Regions from separate parts of the Pseudoxanthomonas sp. LARHCG66 genome, predicted to be linked through region 3. Evidence: predicted binding sites of a transcription regulator. Region 3 holds the regulator's gene; each other region holds the start of a gene.
The links. Region 3 encodes FliA, which starts transcription of late flagellar genes. Its sites were predicted from a motif close to TAAAGTTTNNCNNNCNNNGGCCGATAA; they were not measured.
Positions count from the first base shown of each region.

Region 1: the regulator FliA is predicted to act here: its motif matches at 1,392-1,418, upstream of ACIPRS_RS17250 (HDOD domain-containing protein).
Region 2: the regulator FliA is predicted to act here: its motif matches at 5,245-5,271, upstream of flgM (flagellar biosynthesis anti-sigma factor FlgM).

Region 1 is NZ_JBIXJW010000007.1:35,864-42,468, forward strand. It holds gene ACIPRS_RS17250 (HDOD domain-containing protein) at 186-1,307, opposite strand; gene ACIPRS_RS17255 (hypothetical protein) at 1,592-1,726, opposite strand; gene ACIPRS_RS17260 (ribonuclease H-like domain-containing protein) at 1,914-2,783, opposite strand; gene ACIPRS_RS17265 (DEAD/DEAH box helicase) at 2,780-5,200, opposite strand; gene ACIPRS_RS17270 (hypothetical protein) at 5,376-5,729, shown strand; gene ACIPRS_RS17275 (hypothetical protein) at 6,053-6,454, shown strand; gene ACIPRS_RS17280 (hypothetical protein) at 6,571-6,605, shown strand, end outside.
Region 2 is NZ_JBIXJW010000007.1:9,376-15,980, forward strand. It holds gene ACIPRS_RS17115 (methyl-accepting chemotaxis protein) at 1-176, shown strand, start outside; gene ACIPRS_RS17120 (histidine kinase) at 313-957, shown strand; gene ACIPRS_RS17125 (EAL domain-containing protein) at 954-2,669, shown strand; gene ACIPRS_RS17130 (GIY-YIG nuclease family protein) at 2,662-2,982, shown strand; gene ACIPRS_RS17135 (ATP-binding protein) at 3,124-4,275, opposite strand; gene ACIPRS_RS17140 (flagellar protein FlgN) at 4,464-4,808, opposite strand; gene flgM (flagellar biosynthesis anti-sigma factor FlgM) at 4,814-5,122, opposite strand; gene flgA (flagellar basal body P-ring formation chaperone FlgA) at 5,292-5,936, opposite strand; gene ACIPRS_RS17155 (chemotaxis protein) at 6,380-6,605, shown strand, end outside.
Region 3 is NZ_JBIXJW010000010.1:33,803-40,407, reverse strand. It holds gene motD (flagellar motor protein MotD) at 1-400, opposite strand, end outside; gene ACIPRS_RS18605 (flagellar motor protein) at 420-1,160, opposite strand; gene ACIPRS_RS18600 (chemotaxis protein CheA) at 1,405-3,153, opposite strand; gene ACIPRS_RS18595 (hypothetical protein) at 3,181-3,324, opposite strand; gene ACIPRS_RS18590 (protein phosphatase CheZ) at 3,361-3,972, opposite strand; gene ACIPRS_RS18585 (chemotaxis response regulator CheY) at 3,972-4,352, opposite strand; gene ACIPRS_RS18580 (RNA polymerase sigma factor FliA) at 4,470-5,222, opposite strand; partial or broken gene ACIPRS_RS18575 (MinD/ParA family protein) at 5,219-6,031, opposite strand; gene flhF (flagellar biosynthesis protein FlhF) at 6,087-6,605, opposite strand, start outside.

The DNA.
Region 1 (6,605 bases), on a different contig from region 3:
GGACCCACCTTGCCGTTGCCTTCCCGGACATGCGGGAAGGACGGACATCACTGAGGGGCAATGGATTCCAGTTTGCGCTGAAAGGACGGCCAAGACCTCCAAACGGCCGCGTTCCACGTGACGGACGCATGGAGCCGCAGGCGGTCATGTCGTGCGCAGGAGCGCACGTGGCATCGGATGAAACGTCAGGCAGCCTGTTCTTCGGCACGCTCGACCATGGTCTCGGCCATCTGCCGCCAACTGGGCAGCTGGTCGAGCACGCCCAGCGACTTCAGGTAACCCTCGTCCACCGGCTCGTTGCTGGCCAGGGCACCGGCCACATGCACGGCGCCCGGCACCCAGAAGCTGCGCAGGCTGGAGCGCTGCGGCTGGCGATGGAAGGCCACCGCTTCCACGATCGGCATCGGCAGGCCCCACAGGCCCAACAGGTAGGCACCGGCCTCGGTGTGGCCGGGGCGGTCGTCGTCTTCGGCGGCCGGCGTATCGCGTTCGTCGCGCACGCCCGGCAGCAACAGGCCGATGTCGGCGAGCAAGGCCGCCGTTGCGCCGAGCTCGGAACTGGTGCGCGGCAGGATCTTCGCCGCCAGCCGCGAAGCCAGCAAAGCGCGTTGCTGCAGGACACTGCGATCGACGTTGGAGGCGGTCTTCATCGAGAACACCTCGCTGGCCAGCACCAGGTCACGCAGGGTGCCCAGGCCCAGCCGGGTGACCGCAGCGCGCAGGTCGGTGATGGAACGGCCGTTGGAAAAATAGGCCGAGTTGCACAGCTGCAGCACCTTGGCTGCGATGGCGGGATCGCCGGCCACCAGCGTGGCGATGTCGTTGGCGGTCCCTTCGTCCTCTTCCAGCGCACGCGTCAGCGCGAAATACAGGTGCGGCGGCGATGGCAGGTGTTCGACGCGGCCGATGGCGCGGCGCAGGCGCGGGCTGTCCAGCAGGTCGCGCAGTTCTTCCAGGCTGTGGATCGCCTCAAGCACGGTTTCCGACGACAGCGGCAGCGGCAGGAAGCGGTGTGCCACGCCGATCAGCTTGATCGGCGCCGCCAGGCTCTCCGCAGCGCCTTCCAGCAGCGCGATGCGGATGGTCTCCGGACGCAGCGTGCGGATCTGGCCGAGCAGCGTGGCCGGTGGCAGGTCGACGAGCGCCGGGCCCGCCATCACCACGTCCACCGGGCCATTGGCGACGGTATACATCGCCGACTTGGCGTCGGCGACGACCTCCACGGTCCATTCGTCCCCCATGTCGCCGATGTAATCGGCCAGGTCGTCAGGCAGGCAGGCGGTGTCGCCAACATACAGAATGCGCAAAGCACTTCCCCTTGGATCGTTCTTGCAAGCTTCAACGCGCACCCCCTGCTTGCGGAGGCGCGGACCGGATGAAATCTAGCAAGGATGTCGGCCGCGGCCGGGAGTTCTTGAATCGCGATGCGGAGAATGCGCAGTCCTTCACATTCCGCTGTCGGTGGATTCCCGACAGCGCTGCGACTCGGAAGCGGAACGTGCCCAGCGCTGCGGCCCGCGATTGTCGAGATTGAGGTTGCCATCGAAACGCGTGCGCTCGAAATCGAGTCCACGTCGTTGTCGTTGTAGCGCTACAAGAAGCCGAAATACTTCCAGGGGAAGTACTCCACTTCCACCTGCGCTTCCATCGCGTCGCCGGTGACGTTGCCACTGTCCTTCCCTGTGTACGCCAGCGCGTCGCCCGTGTCCCGACAGCGACCGCGCATACTCGACGCGCAGCATGGGGCCATTCGTCCCTGGAAAAGCGATCCACCGCAGAAAGCCGATCCTGCACAGACCAGCAAGCAGAGGAAAAAGGGGTGGCGCATGGGGCGGCTCCTGCGGCAAAGCGGACAGGCATGGCCTCATCGCCGACACGCCGACCCTGCCAGCATCCGTCCGGCGAGGGGGCGATCACGGAGGATCGCAGGCGAACGGTGGCCCCACGGCCGGTGTCCCGGCATCCGGCTGCGCGAGATGCAGCAGCAGGTGTGCCAGTGTCACCACGTCCTGGAAGTTGTGCAGCAGCACGCGCCTGAGCAGGCCCGCGTCGCCACCGCGCAGGTACTGCAGCCAGGCGGCCGGTGCTTCCGAGCCCGGCAGGTCGTCCTCCCGCACGATGCCCAGCGCATTGCGCTCGATGGTGGCCAGCCGGCAGTTCTCCCACACCCCGCGATAGCGGCGACGCGTGGGGAACAGCAGGTCGAGATGCTCGATGCCGGCGAGCGGCGCGCCCAGTCGCGCCAGCCGGTAGCGCGTGGCCAGCAGCGGTGCGTCGTAGCAGCGGCCGTTGTAACTGACCAGTCGTGTCTCTTCGCCCAGCCAGCCGGCGAACGCGCGCAGCATCGCCGGCTCGGCGGACAGATGGGTGATCAGCATCTGGCGGATACGCAATCCCCCGGGCACGAAATCCGACGCACCGATCATGAAGGCTCGCGTGCCTGTACCACCGGACAGGCCGGTGGTTTCAGTGTCGAAGAACAGCATGCCATGCGTCGACAGGGGGCCGGTCCGCGCGAACGTACCGTCGACATGGGGCATCACGCCGTCGAAGGGCAGGATCTGTTCGAGTCGCAGCAACCCGGGCGCGATCTCCTCGCCCGGCAAGGCGCGATCGCATGCACCTACGCCGATCGGCGGACGTGTGCGTTCGCGAATGCCCAGCATGCGGCGCAACCCAGGCAAGGGATCGTGCACCGGCGGCGCCTTGCTGGACTGCGCCCCGGGGCTGTCATGCCCGGCCTGCCGTCGCAGCCGCTGCAGCTTCTCCAGGCTGACGCTCATGCGGCATCCAGCATCCGCAGCACGCGTGCCGCCAGCGCGTGCGGCGTGGTTTCGGCGTGCTCGTCGTTCGCCAGTACCGGCCCCACGCAGGCGGGACAGCCGGCCCTGCAGTCGCAAGCCGCCACCAGCTGCGAGGCACGCTGGACCAGCTCGCGCTGTCGCCGCCACAGCGGTTCGCTCAGTCCGATGCCGCCGGGATAGTTGTCGTACAGATACACGGTGGGCACGAAACGTTCGCCCGACACTGGCGACAGCACCTGGCTTTCCGTTCCCCGCAACTGTCCGCGGCCCTGCGTGTCGGGCAAGGCGAACCACGCACCGTCGCCATCGCCTACCGCCTTCTGCAGGTCGCGGCCTTCGGCCATCACGGCGACGGTGGCGGCGATGTGCAAGGCGTAGGCGGCACCGAGGAAGCCATCCAGCGCTTCCTGCCTCGATTCGAACGTCGACTCCAGCAGTGCCGGCGGCAGCTGCCACCACAGGCTGGTGGTGTGCATCTCCTGGTCCGGCAGGTTCACCGGCCCGTAGCCGATGTTCTCGTGGGTGTAGTAGCGGATCTTCTTGTAGCCGGCCACGCGCCGCACCACGTGCACTTCGCCGTGATGGCAGGTGCCCTGCCCCGCGATGCTTCCATCGAAGCGCTCAAGCACCTTCAATTTCGTGTAATCGATCGCATCGGTGTAGTAGTCCACGTGCGTACGGGTGACGTAGGCCTTGCGCCCTTCCCAGTCCAGTCGCTCCACCTGGTACGGCGTTGACTGGATCATGTGGATGGCGCCTTCGTACAGCGTCAGCGGCGCGGCGCTGAAATCCACTTCGGCGATGATCACCTGGCGGCCGTCGGTGCGGTCCACCACCACGAAGTTGCCGTCCGCCACCGAGCGCAGGCTGACCGCGTTGGCCGGGTAGCTGTCGGCGATCCACTCGTAGCGGTCGCCTTCGCGGTGGACCACGTTGTCTTCGTCAAGCAACTGCAGGAACGGTGCCGGATCGACCGGCCCGAACGGTTCACCCCCAAGGAAGGGAAGTTCGAACGCGGCGCAGCGCACGTGGTCCAGCAGGATCATCGGCTGGTCGGGCGCGATGCGCGCGTGCTCCGGCGGGCTGTCGGCGAAGAACTCCGGATGCCGCACCACGTACTGGTCCAGCGGCTGCGAACTGGCCACCAGGATGCCCAGCGATGCCTGCTGGCGGCGCCCGGCGCGGCCGAAGCGCTGCCAGGTCGCCGCGATGGAACCCGGATACCCGTTCAGCACCACCGCATCCAGGCTGCCGATGTCCACACCCAGCTCCAGCGCGGAGGTGGAGACGATGCCATCCACGCGGCCATCACGCATCGCGCGTTCGGCGTCGCGGCGCTCGGTAGGCAGGTAGCCCCCGCGATACGCACGGATGCGCGCCGGCTTGCGCGGGTCGTGGTCGAACACGTCCTTCAGGTACTTCGTCAGCACCTCCACCATCGTGCGCGATTGCGCGAACACCAGCGTCTTCAGGCCCGCCTTGATCGCCAGCCGCGCGATGCGGTTGCTCTGCGAGCGCGCGGATGCCCGCAGGCCGAGATCTGGATTCACCACGGGCGGATTCCACAACAGTACGTGCTTCTCTCCGGTCGGCGCGCCGGATTCGGTGATCGCATGCACCGGCAGCTCCAGCAACGCCTCCGCGTGCGCCTGCGGATTGCCGATGGTGGCCGAGCAGATGATGAACTGCGGCGTGGCGCCGTAGAACGCGCATACACGCTTCAAGCGCCGAAGCACGTTGGCCACGTGGCTGCCGAACACACCGCGGTACGTGTGCACTTCGTCGATCACCACGTAGCGCAGGTTCTCGAAGAACTGCGCCCACTTGGTGTGGTGCGGCAGGATGGCCTGGTGCAGCATGTCGGGATTGCTGACCACGATATCGCCATGCAGGCGGATCGCCTGGCGCGCATCGCCCGGCGTGTCGCCGTCGAAGGTGAAGGCTTTCAGGCCAAGATCGCCGGCTCTGCTCAGGTCCAGCAGTTCCGCCACCTGGTCCTGCGCCAGTGCCTTGGTCGGGAACAGGTACAGCGCCTTGCCCCTGCGCTCCAGCGCCGAGGCCACCACCGGCAGCGTGTAGCACAGCGATTTTCCCGATGCCGTCGGCGTCACGACCGCCAGATGTCCACCCGCCTGCACGTGCCGCCATGCCTCGGCCTGGTGCGAATACAGACGCCCGATACCGCGCGCGCGCAGCGCCTCGGCCAGTTCCACGGGCAGATCCGGCGGCAGCGGCTCGTAACGCCCTTCACGCCCCGGAATGACGAACTGCCCGGTCACGCGATCGTGGTACTTGCCCGCGAGCCGCTCTGCCAGGGCACGGCCATCGGCTGCGTTCACCGGCAGCAGTGCTGCATCGGTGGCGTGCTGGCGGATCAGGGATGTCTGGGCGGGCATGGCGGTCTCTCGGCGGCGTGTGCGCCATCAGAACCGCGCCGCGTCTCAATCCCTGAGACTGACTGCCTGCTGACAGGTGGCCCCTGCCTCAGCTTTGTGATCGGAGTTTGAAGGCATTTCTCACCCGTGGGTAACGTCTCCCGCGATACCACGTCACCGTGAACCGGAGACGCCCATGAACCGCCACCTCTATCGCGAACAGCTCGACACGCTTCGGCAGGCACCCCGTCATGCCAGCACCATGGCCGACGATGCATTCACCGCATTCACGGCCTACGACTACGGCCGTCGCCGCCGCCTGCATCCGGATGTCGCGTGGGAAGATGCCTGCCGTGCCTACGCGTTCGCGGCGGCCTCGCATGCGGACCATGCCGGGCAGCTCGACCTGGACACGGAACTCGAACTCGAGGACCACTGGGAACGCCTGCGTGGCGATGCCGGTCCCGACTGGCCGGTCGCGCGTACGCTGTTGCGCGAGACGTGGCGCTGGCTGGATGAACACGGCGCGGGTGCGACCCGCATGCATTGAATCATCCCCCGCATTGCAGGAGACGACGAACGGTAGGCCGGCCATGGCACGACCCGCCGTCTTCAACAACGCAGGGGCACAATAACGACAAGATCCGGCAGGGTCGTGGACCACGCATCTCCTTCGGGGAATGGGGTGACACGTTGCCACAGGGGCCGCGCGCAGTCAGGGACTGTCGCGACGGGGTCGCGCAGACGGCTGTCATGTACAGGTAAGCCGCGTTTCATCCACAAGGTCCACGCTCGGCCATGGTCTTGCGCCATGGAGGGGACCTCATGTCTTGCCTGCCTGATCCGTCCGCGCCCGCGTGGATAGATGATGCGATGCCCTGTGCCGTCATCGACATCCACTCGGAACTGCGCTTCTGGGAAGAAACCTACGCGCGCCAGAGCTTCCACCGCCCGGGGACCCCGTTCCGCCATTACGTGCCCACGCTGAAATTCGCCTACGACATCTATCTGCTGTCGCACAGACGATCGCTCGAAGAACTGCTGCCTTCGCTGCCCTCCCGCTATGAGGCGGGCATCGTGCGTGGCGTCCGGCTGGACTGGCCGTTGGCGCATGCGGTCATCGCACGCGTATGGGAGCGGCTCAATGCGCCGCTGGAAGAAGATGCGCCGCTGTTCGCCCCGCCACCGACAACCGTCGTGGACGAGCGCGCCTTGTTGGCAGAGGCGATGAACAAAGCGGGCACCCGTACCATCACGCAGCGAATGCAAAGGTGAACGTAAAAGACGTTGTGCGGTTAAACACGGGTTAAAACGCTCTTTATTTCACTTAAGCATCACCGCGCGGAACAAAAAATCCTCGTCGCCACCACCACGCCGACCGGGGATCACCAATGGCCAGCCTGCATCATCGCAACGCCCACGCCAC
Region 2 (6,605 bases), on a different contig from region 3:
CCCTCGCCCTGCAGGAACTCCTGCATCGCTCCGGCGGCGCGACCGACAACGAACTGCTCAGCGCACTGCGCCTGATCGGCAACCGCCTGCGCGACCAGCGCACCGAGTGGGAACGCCCGCCGCACAAGCCGGTCGCACAGCAGAACATGGGCGCCGGCACGGTGGAACTGTTCTGACCGCGACAGCGTCCGCACACCACTGAATCCCGACGGGGCGACCAGGATCTGGTCGCCCCGTCGCGTTCCGGACGGCAGCCCGCCCGGCTGCGGATCGCCACTGGCATACTGCAGGCTGATCGCACTGCTGCTGACGATGTCGAACCCGCCGCTTCCCTCCCCGTTCTTGCTGCAGTTGTTCCGGCTGCAGGAAGCCGAACGCCTTCAGGTGGGGCGCGCGCTGCACAACCAGGTCGGGCAGGCACTGTCGGCGATCAAGATGGGTGCGCACCTGGTGCAGTCCGAGGATGATCCGGCACAGCAGCAGGAAGACCTGCAGGACATCATCCGCACCTGCGACGAGACCGTCGCGATCCTGCGCGACCTGCATGCCACGTTGCACCCGCCCCAGCTGGAAGCGATCGGGCTGGACGCCGCATTGCGCGCCGAGCACGAACGCGTGTTTCCCGGCACCGCGGTGACACTCGCTCCGTTGCCGAACATGCCTGCGGCCGATACGGCGCTGGTGGCGTTCCGGATCGCGCAGGTCGCCATGCGCGCGGTGGCGGGTGCGGGAGGCCGGCTGGCGCTGGAGCTGGCCGGCGACGCCGATGCCGAGGGCGGACTCGCCGTCACCCTGGATGCCGATGTCCACGCGGCATGCACCGAACTGCCGCTGCTGCAGGCCCTGGCCGCGACGCTTGGCGGCGGGCTGGAATCCAGCAGCGGCGGGCGCGGCAGCCGATGGCAACTTCGCCTACCCTATGCGCCTGCACCCGTGACGCCCACCGACACCGCTTGAACACCGAGCACGCCCACCTGCCCCGCCTGCCCCGCCTCGGCGCCGGCGAACCCGACCTGCAGCGGATGGTCGACACCGCGAATGCGGACGGCACGCCGTTGATGCTGCTGTACCTGGACATCGACCACTTCCGCTCGATCAACGAGAACATGGGCGTGGAAGTCGGCGATGAAGCGCTGGCGATCCTCAGCGACCGGCTGCAGCGGTCACTCGGCCCGGAAGCACGCGCCTGGCGCCATGGCAGCGACGAATTCATCGTGGCGGTGCCGCGCCTGCCGGGCACACTGCCGCCGGAACGCTTCGGCGATGCCTTGCGCGAGCAGATCGAGCTGCCGATGACGGTGCTGCCGTACACGCTGTTCCTGACCGGCACGCTGGGCATCGCGCTGTGCCCGGAGCATGCGGACACTGCGTCCGGCCTGCTGCAGTGCGCCGAAAGCGCGATGGAACAGGCCAAGCACGAGGGCATGAACCTGGTGCGCCTGTACCGGCGCGGCGCCGCGATCACCGCGCGCAGCGACAGCATCATCGCCCGCCAGATCGTCAACGCCATCCAGCACAACGAGCTGCGCCTGTTCTACCAGCCGCAGATCAACGCCCACGACGGCCGCGTGGTGGGCATGGAAACGCTGCTGCGCTGGTACTCGCCCGCGCTTGGCCTGCTGGTGCCGGAACGCTTCATGCACGTGGCCGAGAAGCTGGGCGTCATTGTGCAGATCGGCGACTGGGTGTTGCGCAATGCCTTCAAGCAGGCGCGCGTCTGGCGCGACTGGGGCTTCGACGATTTCGAGATCGCGGTGAACGTGTCGACGCTGCAGCTGCTGCGCCCCAGCTTCGTTTCCGAAGTGCTGGAGGCCATGCAGGAGGCCGGCATCCCGCCGCAGATGGTGGTGCTGGAAGTCCGCCAGAACGCGCTGGCCAAGGACATGAACCTGGTCCACCGCACGCTGGCGCAACTGCACCACGAAGGCGTGCGGCTGACGCTGGACGATTTCGGCATGGGCGATTCCAACCTGGACTCGCTGGTCCGCTTCTCGGTGGACAAGATCAAGATCGACCGCAACTTCGTGAAGGGCGTGCCGTCCGGCAACCGCGAGGTGGCCATCACCTGCGCCATCATCGCGATGGGCCACCAGCTGGGCATGAAGGTGATCGCGCACGGCGTGGAGACCGACGTGCAGCTGGGATTCCTGCGCAGGAACCAGTGCGACATGTTCCAGGGGCACCTGTTCGGCGAACCGATGTCGGCCGAAGATGCCGGCGCGGTATTGCGCCGCCGCTACCTGCGCGCCGATGCCTTCGCCGCCACCAAGCCCGATCGCACCCTGCTGCTGCTGGACGACGAAGAGAACATCCTGCGTTCATTGGTGCGCCTGTTCCGCCGCGACGGCTACCGCATCCTGGCCGCCAGCAACGTCACCGACGCATTCGAACTGCTGGCGACCAACGACGTGCAGGTGATCCTGTCCGACCAGCGCATGTCGGACATGAGCGGCACCGAGTTCCTGGGCCGCGTGCGCATGCTGTATCCGGACACGATACGCCTGGTGCTGTCGGGGTACACCGACCTGGCCACGGTGACCGAGGCGATCAACCGCGGCGAGATCTACCGCTTCCTGACCAAACCGTGGAACGACGACGACCTGCGCGAACACATCCGCCAGGCGTTCACCACCTACGAGCACCAGCCGCACCATCGCGCGCATGCCTGAGACCCGCACCGGAACGCAGGACGGCTGGTGCGTGTACCTGCTGGAGTGCCGCAACGGCGCGTACTACGCCGGCATCACCAACCGGCTGGACGCCCGCTACGCCGCGCATGTGGCGGGTACGGGCGCCAAGTACACGCGCGCGAATCCGCCGGTACGCGTGCTGGCGAGCCGCGACTATCCGGATCGCAGCGCAGCGTCGCGCGCGGAAGCACAGCTCAAGCGGATGCCGCGCGCGAAGAAGCTGGCGTTCTTCGAAGCGCCGACCGATTCCCCTCTCCCTGCGAAGCGGGGAGAGGGTGCCGAAGGCGGGTGAGGGGCGAACGAAGACCCAGAGCCGGGACACTTGGCGCCATCGCAACAATCGCAGTGTATGCCGCGAGGCGTACTCCTGCGCTCGCCCCTCATCCGCCCTCCGGGCACCTTCTCCCCGCCTGGCGGGGAGAAGGGAGCGACATCACGCCGCGTCGACGGCCGGCTGCCGGATCGGCAGCATGATGCGGAAGCAGGCGCCGGAGCCGGGCTCGTTGCGCACTTCGATGCGGCCGTTGTGCTTCTTCACGATGCCGTAGGAGATCGACAAGCCCAGGCCCGTGCCGCTGCCCACCGGCTTGGTGGTGAAGAACGGGTCGAAGATGCGCTGCAGGATGTCGTCGGGAATCCCATGCCCGCTGTCCTGGATCTCGACCCAGACTTCGTCGCCCTCCACGCCCGTGGCGACGGTGATCGTGCCGCGCTCGTCGATGGCGTGGCTGGCGTTGAGCAGGATGTTCATGAACACCTGGTTCAATTCCGACGGCCGGCACTGCACCAGGGGCAGCTTGCCGTAGTGCTTTTCCAGGGTGACCTTGTACTTCAGCTCGTTCCAGATGATGTTGATGGTGGAATCGAGGCCGGCATGCAGGTCGGCGGACTTCCAGCTGTCGTCGCGGCCTGAGTAGGAGAAATCCTTCAGGTTGCGCACGATCGCGGTGACCCGTTCGATGCCCTCGCGCGACTCGGACATCAGCTGCGGCAGGTCGCCGGTGATGAAGTCGATGTCGTAGCGCGCGCGCAGGTCCTCGATCTCGGGCAGCATCGCCTTCGGGTCCGGCAGGCGCAGCGCGCGCTCGTAGACTTCGATCAGCGAGAACAGGCTGTGCAGGTACTCCTGCAGCGAGCCGAGGTTGGAGTGCACGTAGCCGATCGGGTTGTTGATCTCGTGCGCAACGCCGGCGGCAAGCTGGCCGATGGAGGCCATCTTCTCCGACTGCACCAGCTGTTCCTGCGTGCCGGCCAGGCGCACCAGCGTCTGCCGCAGCTGCGCGTGCCGGCGCTGGAGTTCCTGCTGGCGCGCGTGCGCTTCGCTGACGTCGTGGAAGACGATCAGGCAGTGGCCGCCGCCCGGGTTGTCATGGAAGTACGCGCGTACCTGCAGCACCAGGCCGTCGTCGAGGGCCAGGTCGCCGTTCCAGCGGCCGGACTGGCGCGCGGTGGGAATGGCGTCGGGCGGCAGCAGCCGCGACAGGGCGCCGAGCACATCGGGGGCATCCTGCACCAGTGCGCGCGCCGCTGCGTTGGCGTGCAACGGACGGGCGTCGCCACGGCACAACAGGTAACCGTCGTCCATCAGTTCGGCCAACGCCTTCAGATCGGCGAAGGTCGGGACGTCATCCGCAGTGCAGGCTCTGGACGGTGGGTTCGAGGGAGGGGCGGTGGCCAAGGACGCATCGGGCGGCGGCGATGGGGCGCCAGTATCCGGCGCGGCCGCTGGAGCGGCAAGTTGCGGCGTCGCAGTTTGCGGATCCGGCACCGGGCTCAGGCAACCGCAAGCGGACGGGTGGCGGAAAGGGTCGCGGTCTGGCCCTGCGCGTCGTAGGCGCCGCTGCTCTCGGTGCGGCCCAGATGACGCAGTGCCCAGTTCACTTCGCGGCGGCGCCGGGCCAGCAGGATGCCGTTCGCGTGGTTCATCTCGGCAAGTTCGGCGAGCCGCCCCTGCAGTTCATCGGGAAAGCCGAAGCCGGCAGCGGCCGCCTCCAGCGCGCGCAATGCCTCCAGCTTCTCCTGCGTGGCGCGCACCAGTGCCTCGACGTCATGCTCGAGGATGGCGCGACGCTCCTCTCCCAGGGCCGCGGACAGTCGCTGGAGGGGGGCCGGTGTCATCGCGATCAACCGCCCAGCTGGTCGTCCAGTCGCAGCATCCCGTCGGCAATGGCCTCGGGATTGACCTTGTACGTGCCGGCCTGCAGCGCTTCGCGCACGGCCTGCACACGGGCATTGTCGATGGCAGGCGCAGTGGACAGCTCGCGCTGCATGGCCTGGAGGCTGGCGGCCTCGCCGGTCAGGCGCAGGCTGTCACCACCGGCGCTGGCTTCCACCGGCCTGGAACGGTCGGCACCCGCGTTGGCAACACGCCCGCTGACGGGACCGGTGGTGCGTACGGCGGCGGGGGGAGTGCCTTCGATTTTCTGGCTCATGTCGGTTCACCTGTAACAGGGTTCAAGGGAGTTATCGGCCGCGACTGATCCGACTTTAGTGACGGATGCCGCATTTCCGAGGAAGGACCCGATGCTGCCCGGTTTCCTTCCACCCGCGTTCGGTATCGGCCGCCCCCGGAACAACTTGAGGGCCATGTTCCACATTTCTTCATCGGTTGACCCAGACGTCGCCGCCCGGGCCCACCACGCCCTGCACCACCCGGCGCGAGGACAGGTTCTCCACGGTGACCCGCTCATTCTCGCCGGCATCCGCCAGCGCCTTGCCGGCCACGCGCACTTCCACCCCGCCGCGACGGGACACCAGCGCCACGTTGTCGCCGCGGCGGACCAGGCGCTGGGCGACCAGATCGGTGGCCGACAGTACCGTGCCTGCCGACAGCATGCGCCGTGCCACGCGGCCCAGGGCCTGGGATGGATCAGCGACGGCGGCGCCGACGATGCGCGACGCGTCGCGGGTTTCGGGAATGAACGCGTCGGCGGTGATCGTTTCGCCCGGTGCGATGCCGCGGCTCAGCACCAGCACGGTCTGGCTGCGTCGTACCCGCACCGGCACGAACAGGCGCCAGCCATCCGGGCAGCTGACTTCCACGCTGTGGCTACCCTGGACGCGTGCCACCAGCGATGCGTCGCAGCGTGGCAGGCGCAAGGCGGAGTCCAGTGTGGCCTCGGCCTCGCTGCCGGCAGGCAGGGCGCCCAGGGCGGCGGCCTTGATGCTGTCCACGCTGTGGAAGTCGGCCGCCAGCACGGTGCATGCGGTCAGGCCGCCGATCAGGGCGAGGGTCAGGCGCAGCATGGGCGGGATCCGGAGGTTCATCGGCCGGGAAGCTGCAAGGGGCGTGCCAGAGCCGCATTCACTGGCGTCGCAAGGCGCATCGAGTTTGGGAAAGAACGCGCACGCATGTGGACGATGTTTCTTGATTGGACGATGCCCTGACTCCGCTCGCCCCTCATCCGCCCGCCGGGCACCTTCTCCCCGTAAACGGGGAGAAGGGGACTTCAATGGGAAAAGGAGTGCCCCTCTCCCTCTCCCCGCATGCGGGGAGAGGGTGCCGAAGGCGGGTGAGGGGCGAACGAAGCCAGCGCTGCGTTGGCGCCGCCCCAGCACCGCGCTCTGCCCCTGATCCGCCCCCGCATCACGTGCGGGGGCAGGCTCTTCGGGCACCTTCTCCCCGCAAGCGGGAAGAAGGAACAAGCAACGACGCTCAAGCGCCCCTCGAAGAGGCCGATATGCTGTGCATGACCCAGGATCTGCTCAACCGCATCGACCAGCGCACCCGCCTGGCCGGCCACAACCGCCTCGCCCTGCTGCTGTTCCGCCTGGGCGGGCGTCAGCTTTTTGGCGTCAACGTATTCAAGGTGCAGGAAGTCCTGCGCCGGCCCGATCTGTTCCAGTTGCCCGGATTGCCCACCGAATTCGTCGGCGTGGCCGACGTGCGCGGCCGCTCGGTGCCGGTGCTGGACC
Region 3 (6,605 bases):
GGTCATCGGCGATGCGCTTGAGCTCGCCCTGTGCGCTCTGCAGGCCCTTGGCGTCCAGCGAGAGGTTCATCTGCGAGGCCATCGCCGCCAGCAGAGTGACGTTGGGCGAAGGCGAGGGTGCGGAGGGTCCCTGTTTGGCACCGGACTTGATCGGCGAGGGCCGGTCGAAGTCGGCACCCTGCAGCTGGTGGTTGCCCACCTGCACCGGGTTGATGGTGCGCGGGGCACCGCCGAAGGCCGCCGTGAGCGCATCGGCCATCACGCGGTACTTGCCCTCGTTGATGGTGGAGATGGCGTACATCACCACGAAGAAGGCGAGCAGCAGCGTCATCAGGTCGGCGTAGGGGATCGCCCAGGCCTCGTGGTTCGCGTGCTCCTCGTGTTTCTTCCTGCGCGCCATCGCCGTCGTTCCGCAGGGATCAGTGCAGGAAACCGGCCAACTTGGCCTCGATGTTGCGCGGGTTCTCGCCCTGCGCGATCGCGATCAGGCCTTCGATGATCATTTCCTGTTCGCGGCTGCGCCCACCGATCACGCTCTTGAGCTTGCTGGCGATGGGCAGGAAGAACAGGTTGGCCGAGGCGATGCCGTAGATCGTCGCGGTGAACGCGGCGGCGATGCCATGGCCCAGCTTGCTGGGGTCGGCAAGGTTCTTCATCACCGCGATCAGGCCGAAGACGGCGCCGATGATGCCCAGGGTGGGGGCGTAGATGCCCATGGCCTCGAAGACCTTGGCGGCCGCGAGATCCTGGTGTTCCTGGCCGTTGAGGTCGATCTCCATCATGTGGCGGATCGATTCGGGCTCCACGCCGTCCACCAGCATCTGCAGGCCCTTCTTCAGGAACGGGTCGTCCTGCTGGTTGACCAGCGGCTCCAGCCCCAGCAGGCCCTGCTTGCGGGCGATGTTGCTCCAGTCGACGATCTCGGCGATCAGCGCATCGCCATCGGTGCCCGGTGGCCGGATCACCCAGCGCACGATGGACAGCGCGCGCTTGAATACCGGCGGCGGCGTATGCACCAGGATCGCGGCGATGGTGCCCAGGATCACGATGACGAAGGCCGCCGACGACCACAGCGAGGACAGGCCCGCGCCCTTGAGGATGCTGCCGCCTACCAGGGCGACCAGCGCCAGGATGAGTCCGATGAGGCTGAAGATGTCCATGTGCAGATCTATCGGCCCGGTTCAGGTGGACTTGAGTCGTGAGTCCTGTAGGAGCGACGCAAGTCGCGACCGTGATCACACAGACACCGGGTTGTCATGCCGCGCGTGATCTGGAATCGCGAGCTGTCGCCTGGCGATTGCAGCAGCGACGTTATTTGCGACCGGGTCACACCGCCATCCAGGCGTCATGTTGTGCAGGGCGTGCGGTCGCGACTTGCGTCGCTCCTACAGGGAGCACAATGCGTCACGCCGTCGCGCGCAGGCCGTCCACGTCGAGGATCAGGGCCATGCGGCCGTCGCCGATCAGGGTGGCGCCTGCGTAGCCGGGCAGGCCGCGCACGGCGCGTGGCAGGGGCTTGATGACGACTTCTTCGCGGCCGCGCACCTGATCGACGATCAGGCCGAAGCGTTGTTCGCCCATCTGCAGCACCACGATGGTGAGCAGGGGCGTCATCACCGGGTCCACCTGCAGCCAGTGGCGCAGGTCGACCAGGGGCAAGGTATGGCTCTGGCGATCCAGCACGGCCTGGCCATCGAACCAGCGCAGGCTTTCGGACGGTGCGTGCAGCACTTCCATCACGCGCGCGAGCGGCAGTGCATAGACGGGGTCGCCGGCCTGCACCAGCAGGGTGGGCAGGATCGCCAGGGTCAGCGGCACGCGGATGACGAAACGGCTGCCGCGCCCGATGTCGGAATGGATGGTGATCTGCCCGCTGAGTTCGCGGATGCGCGATTGCACCACGTCCATGCCCACACCGCGGCCTGAGATGTCGGTGACCTCGGCCTTGGTGGAGAAGCCGGGCAGGAAGACCAGCTGCAGGCATTCGTCGTGGGTCAGACGCGCGGCGGCTTCGGGATCGATCAGGCCCTTTTCGAGCGCCTTGGCCCGCAGGCGTTCGGGATCGATGCCGGCGCCGTCGTCGCGGATTTCGATGGTGACGAAGTCGCCTTCCTGCTGCGCCGACAGGCGTACGTGGCCGGCACGCGGCTTGCTGCAGGCTTCGCGCAGGCTGGGCACTTCGACACCGTGGTCGATGGCGTTGCGGACCAGGTGCACCAGCGGATCGGCCAGCGCTTCCACCAGGTTGCGGTCCAGCTCCGTCTCGGCGCCGACCAGTTCCAGGTCCACTTCCTTCTGCAACTGGCGGGCAACGTCGCGCGCGACCTTGGGAAAGCGCGAGAACACCTTGCCCACCGGCTGCATGCGCGTGCGCATCACCGCCGTCTGCAGGCGCGCGGTGGCGATGTCGAGGCTGCTGACGGCGCGGTCCAGTTCTTCGTCGCGGATGCGCGCGCGCAATGTCTTCAGGCGGTTGCGCGACAGCACCAGTTCGCCCACCAGGTTGACGATGGCGTCCAGCCGCTTGGTGTCCACGCGGATGGTCTGTTCGGTTTCGCCACCGGTTTTCGCGGCCGGCTTCGGCGCGGCCGGTTTCGCGGGCGAAGGTGCCGGTCGCGCGACGGGTGCGGGCGCAGCGGCGCGGGTGGGTGCGCCATCACCGTGCAACTGGTCCAGCAAGGCCTCGAACTCGTCGTCGCTGATCAGGTCCGCGCCGGCCGCAGCGGGCGCGGCGCTTGTCGCGGCGGTGGGTTTCGGCGCGGCGGGTGCGGCATCCCCCCGGGTATCGAACTGGTCGATCAGCATCTGCGGGGCGTGTGGCGGGTCTTCGCCGGCACCGATCGCATCCAGCATCTGTTGCAGCCAGTCCAGCGATTGCTGGGCGGCATCGAAGTGTTGCGGTTCCAGCGTCGCCTGGCCGGCGCGCACCAGGCCCAGCGTCTCTTCGGCCGCATGGCACAGGTTGACCATCGGCTGGATGCCGAGGAAGCCGGCGCCGCCCTTCAGGGTGTGGAAGCCGCGGAATACCGCGTTCAGCTGCTCGCTGTCGGAGGGGTCCTGTTCCAGCGTGACCAGTTGCTCGCCCAGCCGGTCGAGGATTTCCTGCGCTTCGATCAGGAAGTCGGCGGCGATTTCAGGGGTGACGGCGGACATGGGCGGGGCAGGTACCGGGACGGGTGATCAGCGGGAGGAATCGAGCAGGTGCAGGGCGTGCGCGTGGCGACGCCGCAGGAAGCGGCCGACCAGAACATCGCAGACCAGCAGCGATCCCACGAACAGCAGGACGAGGGGATGGCAGGAACGGCGGGCGGAAGCGTCGGGCATGGCAGGTCTCCGGTTCCGCTGCGCGTTCGCGGGTGCCTACAGCCCCAGTCCGGAGAGCAGGTCGTCTGCGTCGTTCTGTGAAAACGCGTTGCGGTCCAGACCAGCAACGGCCGGACCGGCCAGATCTGAAGGGTTCTTCTTCTCCGGCGGCGGCAGGCCCAGCGCGCCGAAGCCCTCGTGCACGCGACGGACGATGCCCGCGACGCGACGGATGATCTGGCCGGTGAGGTCCTGGTAGCTCTGCGCCAGGGCCATCTCCGACAGCCCCTTGCCGATGCTGTCCACCAGCGCCGCCTGCTCGGGCGACAGCGCGGTGCCCTTCAGTTGGGTGGCGTAGCCACGGCACTGTTCGGCCAGGTCCAGCGTGGTGTGGCTGGCCTGTTCGGTCATTTCCACCACATGGTCCAGGCGCGCGCAGGCGTCGTCCAGCTCGCCCGGTCCGGTGGGCGGCAGTTCGCCCAGCGTCTGCGCCAGCTCGCGCGCCAGGCGGCCCAGGCCCTGCATCATCGGCTGCGTGCGCCAGGCGGCGATGGCATCCAGTTCGCGGCGCCAGCCGGCTTCGTCGCCCTGTTCCAGGGCATCCAGCGCGTGCTGCAGTTTTTCCACCAGCGCGGCGCGTGCGCCGGCGACATCGGCCACGGCGCTCATCAGGCAGCGGCTCCCAGGCGTTCGAAGATCTTGCCCAGCTTCTCTTCCAGCGTCTGCGCGGTGAACGGCTTGATGATGTAGCCGTTCACGCCGTTCTGCGCCGCCTCGATGATCTGCTCGCGCTTGGCCTCGGCGGTGACCATCAGCACCGGCAGGGTCTTGTAGCGGTCGTCGGCGCGGATGGCCTTCAGCAGCTCGATGCCGGTCATGCCGGGCATGTTCCAGTCGGTGACCACGAACTCGAAGCTGCCCTGGGACAGTGCGGTCAACGCGCTGTTGCCGTCTTCGGCCTCGGCGGTATTGGTATAGCCCAGGTCATTGAGCAGATTCTTGATGATGCGGCGCATGGTGGAAAAGTCGTCCACGATGAGGATGCGCATGTTCTTGTTGGCGGTCACATCGAACTCCAGTAAAGCGTGCCCGGTCAGGGGCTACGGCAAGGCAGGGGCTGCACGCGGCGGCCTACCGGAGCCTTATCGGCAGGCCGTGGGGATTCTTCAGTCGTTGTCTTCCAGGCCGGCGTCGGCCTTCTCGAACACCTGCAGGCGTCCGCGCAGCCGCACCATGGCCTGGCCGTGGATCTGGCAGACGCGCGACTCGCTGACGCCGAGGACGGCGCCGATCTCCTTCAGGTTGAGCTCCTGCTCGTAGTACATGGACAGCACCAGCTGCTCCCGTTCGGGCAGGTGGCCGATGGCCTTGACCAGTTGCTGGCGGAACTCGCTGCGCTCCAAGTGCTGCTGCGGCGAGGGGCCGCCGGTACGCGCGGTGTTGGGTTCGCCATGGTCGTCGATGTGCGATTCCAGGCTCAGCACCTGGCCACGCGCGGCATCTTCCATCAGGCGCAGGTATTCGGGCAGCGGCATTTCCATCGCGCTCGCCACTTCGGTGGCGATGGCGGCACGGCCGGTGCGCTGTTCGATCTCGCGCACGGTGGCGGCCGCCTGGCGGGCGCGACGGTGGACCGAGCGCGGTACCCAGTCGCCGCGGCGGATCTCGTCGATCATCGACCCGCGGATGCGGATGGAGGCGTAGGTCTCGAACGAGGCGCCCTGCTCGGCATCGTAGCTGCGCGAGGCTTCCAGCAGGCCGATCATGCCGGCCTGCACCAGGTCGTCGATCTCCACGCTGGCCGGCAGGCGCGCGGCCAGGTGATGGGCGATGCGGCGGACCAGGTCGGCATGCTGGGTGACGAAATCGTTCGCACTGCTGCGTTGTACGGCGCGGTATTGGGCGGCGGCGGTGTTCATGCGGCGACTCCCCGCTGGATCAGGCGTTCGACGAAGAACTCGACGTTGCCGCGCGCTCCCAGCGGCGGCTGCCAGCGTGCGGTCATGCGCGCGATCTCGGCGATGGCGCGGGCCGATGGGCTGCCCGGATAGGCTTTCACGACGGGCTGCTGGCGCTGCACCGCACGGCGCAGCCAGTCGTCCTGCGGCACCGCGCCGAGGTAGTGCAGGGCGACATCGCCGAGGAAACGCTCGCAGACGCGGGCGAGTTTTTCATACAGCTTCCGGCCCTCGTTGGGGTCGCGGACCATGTTGGCGATGACGTGCACGCGGTCCAGGCCGCGCTCGCGCGCGAGCACCTTGATCAGCGCGTAGGCGTCGGTGATCGAGGCCGGCTCGTCGCAGACCACCACCACGGTGTCCTGCGCGGCCTGGCAGAAGGTCAGCACGCTGTCGGTGATGCCGGCGGCGGTGTCGACCACCATGAAATCCAGCGCCCGCTGCAGTTCGGAGAACACGTTGACCAGGCCCACGTGCTCGGCCGGCGCCAGTTCGGCCATGTGGCGGAAACCCGACGAGGCGGGAACCACCAGCACGCCCTCGGGGCCTTCCAGCAGTACGTCTTCCAGTCCGCAACGTCCTGCGACCAGGTCGGCGAGGGTGAACTTCGGCGACAACCCGAGCAGCACGTCCACGTTGGCCAGGCCCAGGTCGGCGTCCATCAGCAGCGTGCGCTTGCCCATTTCGGCCAGCGACACGGCCAGGTTGACCGACACGTTGGTCTTGCCCACGCCGCCCTTGCCACCGGTGATGGCGATGACGCGCACGGGATGGAATGCGCCGGCGGCCGGCGGCGTGCTGCGGGGATTGGTCTGCAGCAGGTGGTCAGGCGACATGGGTGGCCTCGGTCGAGCAGGGTTCGTCGGCTTCGCGGCGCAGCTGGTCCAGCCGCAGCACGAGGTGGGCGCTGTTGGCGCGGTGGAGATCGTGGGGAACGCGCTGGCCGTCGGTTACCCAGGTCATCGGCAGCTGGTGGTCCACGACTACCGACAGGGCGCTGCCCAGGCGGCCTGTCTCGTCCAGCTTGGTCAGCACCACGCCTTGCGGCTGCACGCTGCTGAAGCGGCGGACGACCTCGTCCAGGTCGGAGAAGTGCGAGTTGGCCGGCAGGCACAGCAGGGTCTTCACCTGGCCCGATGCGCGCAGCCAGTTGAGCTGGCCCACCAGGTTGCGGTCGCGCTGGCCCAGGCCGGCGGTATCGATCAGTACCAGCTTGTAGTCGCGCAGGCGCTCCAGCAGCAGTGCGAGGGCCTGTGCGCTGTCGGCCTCGTGCACGGCGATGCCGAGCTGGCGGCCGTAGCCGTGCAGTTGCTCGCGACCGCCGACCCGCACGGTGTCGGTGGT